DNA from 2 places in the Stieleria maiorica genome. Region 2 is predicted to be linked to the other one. Evidence: riboswitches for the same ligand, from Rfam matches in the RefSeq annotation. Region 2 holds a riboswitch; the other holds the start of a gene.
What was found. Region 2 has a riboswitch for cobalamin ahead of Mal15_RS15880 (PEP-CTERM sorting domain-containing protein). Riboswitches for the same ligand answer to the same signal wherever they lie in the genome.
Positions count from the first base shown of each region.

Region 1: it holds a riboswitch for cobalamin, as region 2 does, so the genes downstream of both, Mal15_RS29550 (DUF1559 domain-containing protein) here and Mal15_RS15880 (PEP-CTERM sorting domain-containing protein) in region 2, are expected to answer to the same signal.

Region 1 covers NZ_CP036264.1:8,706,550-8,709,961, reverse strand. Annotated here, with positions in the region: gene Mal15_RS29560 (CTP synthase) at 1-923, opposite strand, end outside; gene Mal15_RS29555 (3-deoxy-manno-octulosonate cytidylyltransferase) at 989-1,807, opposite strand; cobalamin riboswitch at 1,861-2,137, shown strand; gene Mal15_RS29550 (DUF1559 domain-containing protein) at 2,227-3,141, shown strand; gene Mal15_RS29545 (DUF4465 domain-containing protein) at 3,199-3,412, shown strand, end outside.
Region 2 covers NZ_CP036264.1:4,690,865-4,694,276, reverse strand. Annotated here, with positions in the region: gene Mal15_RS15890 (efflux RND transporter permease subunit) at 1-782, shown strand, start outside; gene Mal15_RS15885 (hypothetical protein) at 833-1,405, shown strand; cobalamin riboswitch at 1,492-1,726, shown strand; gene Mal15_RS15880 (PEP-CTERM sorting domain-containing protein) at 1,920-2,834, shown strand; gene Mal15_RS15875 (DUF1501 domain-containing protein) at 2,949-3,412, opposite strand, start outside.

The DNA of each region.
Region 1 (3,412 bases), 4.0 Mb from region 2:
GACTTGTACGCGTCTTTGTGTTCGGCGTATTTGCCGACCACGGCGATGCTGACTTCGTGGCGGGGATTGCGAAGCCGGTGCAGCAGGTCGGTCCAGGGGGTGATGTCCAGCGCTCGGCTGGGCAGCCCCAGTTTCTTGACGACCAATTCGTCCAGTTTGTTGTCGACCAACGAGATCGGGACTTCGTAAATCGAAAAATCCTTGTCTTTTTCCTCGATCACCGCTTCGGTGGGGACGTTGCAGAACAGCGCGATTTTGTCGCGTTCTTCGCGGCTGATCGGGTGTTCGCAGCGGCACACCAGCACGTCGGGCTGGATACCGATTTCCCGCAGTTGGCCGACCGAGTGCTGGGTCGGTTTGGTTTTCAGTTCGTCGGCGGCTTTCAGGTAAGGCACCAGGGTCAGGTGCATGTACAGCACGTTTTCGCGGCCGACGTCTTGGGCGTATTGCCGGATCGCTTCCAGGAAGGGCAAACTTTCGATATCGCCGACCGTGCCGCCGATTTCGGTGATCACGACGTCGACGTCATCGCCGCCCATCCTGGCGATGACGGATTTGATTTCGTTGGTGATGTGGGGGATGACCTGGACGGTTTTTCCCAGGAAGCGTCCCTTGCGTTCCTTTTCGATCACCGACAGATAGATCTGGCCGGTGGTGTAATTGCAGTCTCGCGTCAGCGCACCGCTGGTGAAACGCTCGTAGTGTCCGAGATCCAAATCGGTCTCGCTGCCGTCATCGAGCACGTAGACTTCGCCGTGCTGATAGGGGCTCATCGTGCCGGGATCGACGTTGATGTAGGGATCCAGCTTCTGCATTCGCACTCGCAAACCGCGAGATTCCAGCAGCATGCCCAAGGAGGCGCTCGTCAGTCCCTTTCCAAGCGAGGATACCACCCCGCCGGTTACAAAGATGTGTTTGGTCATGGACGCGGATGATACCGCGCTGAGGAAAAACCGGAAGTGCCGTGAGCCTCAATGCGACGATGTTCTCAGGAGGCGGACGTCTCAAGACGGCGGCGAAACGCGGCAAGATCCTCCGGGGTGTCGATTCCGGGCATGGCCGGGCCGACGGCGGCGACGACGATTTTTTTTCCCGCTTCGATCGCCCGCAACTGCTCCAGCTTTTCGGTTTGCTCCAGCGGACTGGGGGGCGAGCCGGCGAACCATGACAAGAAGTCGCGGCGGTAGGCGTACAGTCCCAGGTGGTGCCAGTAAATCGGCGGGTCGACGTCCAGCAATTCGGCGGGCTCCCCTTCGCGGCGGTACGGCACACAGGCTCGGCTGAAGTAGATCGCCCTGCCCTGCCCTGCTCCGTGTCCCTGCCCTGCTCTGTGTCCCTGCCCTGCTCTGATGCTCATGCCTGTCATCACGATTTTCACGATCGCCGGGTCCTGCAGCGCCGCGGCGGTTCGGATCGGCGTGCCGGCGGTCGCCATGTCGGCCTCGGGGTCACCGGCGAGTGTTTCGGCGACCGCGTCGATCGCGGCCGGATCGATCTCGGGTTCGTCGCTTTGGACGTTGATGAAGATTTCAGTCTCGGGGAAATGTTCGGCGACGACGGCGATTCGGTCGGTTCCGCTGGGGCAATCGCTGGGGGTCATGACCCAGCGGCCTCCGAACGCATCGACCGCCTCGGCGATCCGCGGATTGTCGACCGCCACGATCACGCCGGCCGAGGCGGCGGCAGCCCGCGACGCCGCTTCATAGGTGTGTTGCAGCACCGTTTTGCCGGCGACTTTTTGCAGCAGTTTTTCCGGCAGGCGGGTCGAGGCAAGTCGTGCGGGCAGCACGATTTGGGTGTCGGGCATCGGTGGGCGTCTCGGGGAAAACGGTTGACAGTCGGTGCGGGCGGGTCTACCTTTCGCATCCAACGTTTGGTGGTGCCGTCGGGCGATAAGGAATCGTCGGCGGAAACAGGGAACTTTGGTGAAACTCCAAGACGGCCCGGCCGCTGTAACCGATGCTGTTGATTGTCTCGTTGGCCTGGGTGCCGGCGCGTCGATCAGCCGTCCACACTTCACTCTTTTGGCCATTGTCCGCGGATCATCCTGCTTGACGCAAGGTGACCGAATGACGAGAAGGCGAAGTGGGCGACGAGAATCGGAAGTCAGAAGACCTACCACGAAACGGACGCTTCAGGGACCTTCCAGGGTGAGGTCGGCGTCAACAGATTGGCTCGCACCGCACTGGTTCTCTTCGCCGTCAAAAGCGGTCACGGAGACGCGAGATGGGTCTGTTCACTATAGAGTTTGCTGCTGCCGGCACCCCGAGTCTGGTCATGCGCTACCGCCAACGCCGACACGATGGCATCGTTGCCAGGTCGCTTGCTGCGCCCGTCGCGGGATCCACCGCTGGTCCGATGCGAGCGGGATTCACGTTGGTCGAACTGCTGGTGGTGATCGCCATCATCGGCATCATGGTGGCGTTGTTGTTGCCGGCGGTGCAATTTGCCCGCGAGGCGGCTCGGCAGACCAATTGCCGCAACCACCAGCACCAGATCGGTGTGGCGTTGCACGCGTACCACAACATGCATCGTTCGTTACCGATCGGATGTTTGGAGTGGCGGTTTTGGGGCCAGCCGAGCACGCGAAAGAATTTGGCGTGGTCGGCATTCCTGCTGCCGCAAATGGGTGAACAGGCGCTGTACGACGCGATCGACTTTGATTATGCGTTTGATCATCCGCGCAACGCGGAAGCCGCCGCAGTGGTGGTCGAATCGTACCTGTGCCCCACCGAGGTGCCTCAGGGGACCAACGGACGCGGCGAGATCAGCTATGGCGGCTTGTTCGGCGAACGTCTGATCGACCGGCGGCCCGATGACGGTGTGTTCTTGTACGAACAGCGGATCCGTTTTCGCGATTGTCTGGATGGTCTGTCCAACACGATGGCGACCGGTGAAGACATGGTCGGGCCGGACAGCGAATGGATCAACGGAGGGAACGTGTTCGTCCAATCGCATCCGATCAACGACGATTCGGCCTGGGTCGGCGACAACGAAATCCGATCGCTGCATCCGGCCGGCGCGATGGTGCTGTTTCTCGACGGCAGCGTGCACCTGTTGAACGAATCGCTCGACGAAATCGTGCTCGGCGGAATGATCACGCGGGCCGGTGGCGAAATGATTCCGGCAGATGCGTGGTAGGTGTCCGTGCGAGCAATCTGGGCTTCATGACTTTACAACCAAGATTTTGAAATTCACATGAAACGTTTTCGATCCTTTTTACTCTCGCTTTTCACGGTCGGTTCGCTCGCTTCGTCGGCCGCGGCCGCAACCGTGACGTTTGAGAATCTGCTGGCCGCACCGGACACCTATTACAAAGGCGACACGTCACAGATTAATAGTGATCCTTGGACCGTCGATGGTGTTGAATTCAGCAACCAAACGACTTTCCCGGGATACTGGAGCGGTTGGG
Region 2 (3,412 bases):
TCCGCCGGCTCGTCATTCCCCTTTCTGACGGCGGCGTCGTTCCCTTGGAGGCTGTCGCTCGGATTTACGAAAGCAGCGGACCGAACATGATCAAACGCGAGCAAGTGCGCCGCCGGATCGTCCTGCAGGCCAACGTGTCCCAGCGGGGAGTCGTCGATGTGGTCAATGAAATCAAAACCAAGCTGGCCGAGATGGAACTGGAACCGGGCTACTTCATCGAGTACGGCGGGCAATTCGAAAGCCAGCAGTCGGCATCGCGACGTCTGGCCGTTTTGTCGGTCGTGGCGCTGATCGGGATGTTTTTGGTGCTGTACACATTGTTCGGCAATGTGAATTTCTCGCTGCAGGTCTTGGTCGCGCTACCGACCGCATTCATCGGTGCCGTCGCCGCTTTGGTGATCACCGACCAAAACCTGACCGTCGCGGCGATGGTCGGATTCATCTCCTTGTGTGGCATCGCCAGCCGCAACGGCATCTTGTTGCTGAACCACTATTTGCATCTGGTCGAACACGAAGGCGAATCGTGGACGCGTCAGATGGTTAAACGAGCCGGGCAGGAGCGCATGGCACCGGTGTTGATGACCGCGCTGACCAGCGGCATCGGTTTGCTGCCCTTGGCTTTGGCCGCAGGAGAACCGGGCAAAGAAATTCTGTATCCGATCGCGACGGTCATCGTCGGCGGGCTGATCACCAGCACGTTGGCCGAGTTTTTCGTCCGCCCGGCGCTGTTTTGGTCGGTCGGTCGCCACGCCAGCCGTCAGATTCTCAAAGACAGGTCGTAACAGGACCTGTTCGATTCCAATAAGTCTTCCCCCTTTTGAAAGAGATTGAAATGAAGTTCACCTTTCGTCTTATGTCATTGCTCGGTCTGGTCGTGGTGTTGGCTGGATGCGGAGGCACGAGTGATCCGTCATCGGACAGCGGCGGTCCGACGTCCCAGAGTGACAGTAGCGATCACGCGACAAGCCACGATCACCATGGGCACCCCGAGCACGGCCCCCACGGCGGCGACTTGGTGGAGCTGGGGAAAGAGGCCTATCATGCCGAACTGGTGCACGGCGAAGACGGCATTATGATGTATGTCTTGGACGGATCGGCCAGCAAACAGGTCCCGATCGCGGCGGAAAAGCTGATGCTCAGTTTGAAGCATGACGGCCAAGTCGCGTCGTTCGACTTGGCGGCCGATCCAGACTCCGATGACCCGCCGGGACAGTCCTCGCGGTTCAATTCCGCCGACGAGAAATTGCACGACTGGCTCGACGCCGGAGCCGAAGGTGCCGTCGTGATCGAAATCGACGGCAAGTCCTACACGGGAAATGTGGCACATGACCATGACCACGCGGGCCACGACCACGCGGGCCACGACCACGCCGGCCATGATCACGCTGACGCTGGGCATGAGTGACTCCACCCATCGGCCCGCAATCTGCGAGATGACGGACGGTTTGTCGCGTGATCGAACACCGTGTTGACAGCCGGGCATCTTGTTCTATCCTAGCCGCCGTTCGAGATGACTCGCCCGGATGCTTCCGGGCGAGTGAACAGGGAACTCCGGTGAAATTCCGGGACGGTCCGGCCGCTGTGTGCCACTCGCGATCCTAACGAATCGCATCCGTTGCTTCGTTCTAAAGAAGAGCCATTGTTCGCGGGGTGCGCGAATGAGAAGGCTGTGAGCAAACGGAAACGGTGGTGAGTCAGAAGACCTATCTCGACAAGACGTTTTCGTGCCTTCCTGGATTGAGGCAAACGTTGCAATGCGTGAGTCGAATCGCGCATTGGACCGACAGTTCCCTGCTTTCCGCCGTTGTGACGAATCCGCGCGTTCGCGTTCCATCACGCCGTGGTTTCCTTCATCGATGAAGGAAAAGTGGTGAAGGTCCGCACCGGCGATCGGGGGCGTGCTCGGCAATGGACTTACAATGAAGTATTTTCACACCTTTCGTCCCAGCGGTGTCCTCAGCGGCATCCTGCTGTTGCTGTCCGTGTCACCCTTGTCCGCCGAAATCTATTCGGGTCCGAGAGAGACCGATCACGCCATCGACGGCGCTGTTGCCGCCGATGACCAACGAATCGTCGAGTGGGCCGACGTGATTGATTCGACGCGGACGATGTTCGGCCCGCGTGGCAGCACAGCGATCGACCAAAACGGCGGTTTCAACAGCCTGGGCGACTTGGATGCCGCGGAAATCGCCGCGGGCGTCTCGCCGGGGTTTTTGACCGTCCTGTTTCCCTCCGGAATCGGCAACGGAGCCGGACACGATTTTGCGATTTTCGAAAATGGGTTCGCCTTCGGCACCAATGCTAATGGCACATCGGGCTTGTTTGCCGAATTCGCCTATGTCGACGTCTCCACCAACGGCTCCGACTTCGCTCGATTCCCAAGTATCAGCCTAAACACCGGTCCCTTGCCGGGAGGTTTCGGAACCAACTTTTCGCCCTTTGACGTCACCAATGTCTACAACCTGGCCGGCAAACACGCAGCTGGCTTTGGAACGCCGTTCGATCTGGATGAATTGCAAGGCGACGCATTGGTGGCCGCGGGATTGTTGGATCTGGACAATATTCAATACGTGCGACTGGTCGACATCCCCGGCGACGGGTCGTTTCTGGACAGTCAAGGCAATCCGATCGTCGACAACTGGCTGACCAGCGGATCGGGCGGATTCGATTTTCGACTCGGCGAAGGACTGGGCGTCGGGGTGATGAATATTTCCGCGGTCCCCGAACCTGGGTGTTTCGCGCTGCTGGGGTTGATCGCCGGAATCGGATCGATACGCCGCAAACGTGTCCCCCGCACTCTAAAACCAACAGTGCAATGCCAGCCCGACGCGTGAGCGAGGGGCTCCCCGCGAGCGAGGGATGCTGCGTGAGCGAGGGGCGCCGCGTGGCCCCTTGCTAACGCGTGCGGGCTGGCATCAACACACCGCATGCGAATACCGCGACGCTGCTTACGCCAGGATCTCACGGATGACGTGGCCTTCGACATTCGTCAGACGACGCTCGATGCCGTTGTGCTGGAACGTCAATCGTTCATGATCCAGACCCAGCAGATGCAGGATGGTGGCGTTGAAGTCGTACAACGGATGAACGTCTTGGACGGCCTTTTGTCCCAGATCGTCGGTCACACCGTGGCTGACACCCGGCTTGACTCCCGCACCGGTCATCCAGCACGTGAATCCGTCGGGATTGTGGTCCCGTCCCTTGGATCCTTTTTGGAAAAATGGCATCCGGCCGAACTCGGTGCACCAAATCACCAACGTGTCTTCCAGCAATCCCCGCGCCTTCATGTCCTTGATCATCGCGGCGGCGGGTTGATCCAGGATTGCGGCGTGCTTGTCGTATTGTTCCTTTAGCTTGTTGTGTCCGTCCCAGTTGAGTTCCCCGCCGCTGGCATACGCACCGTTAAACAACT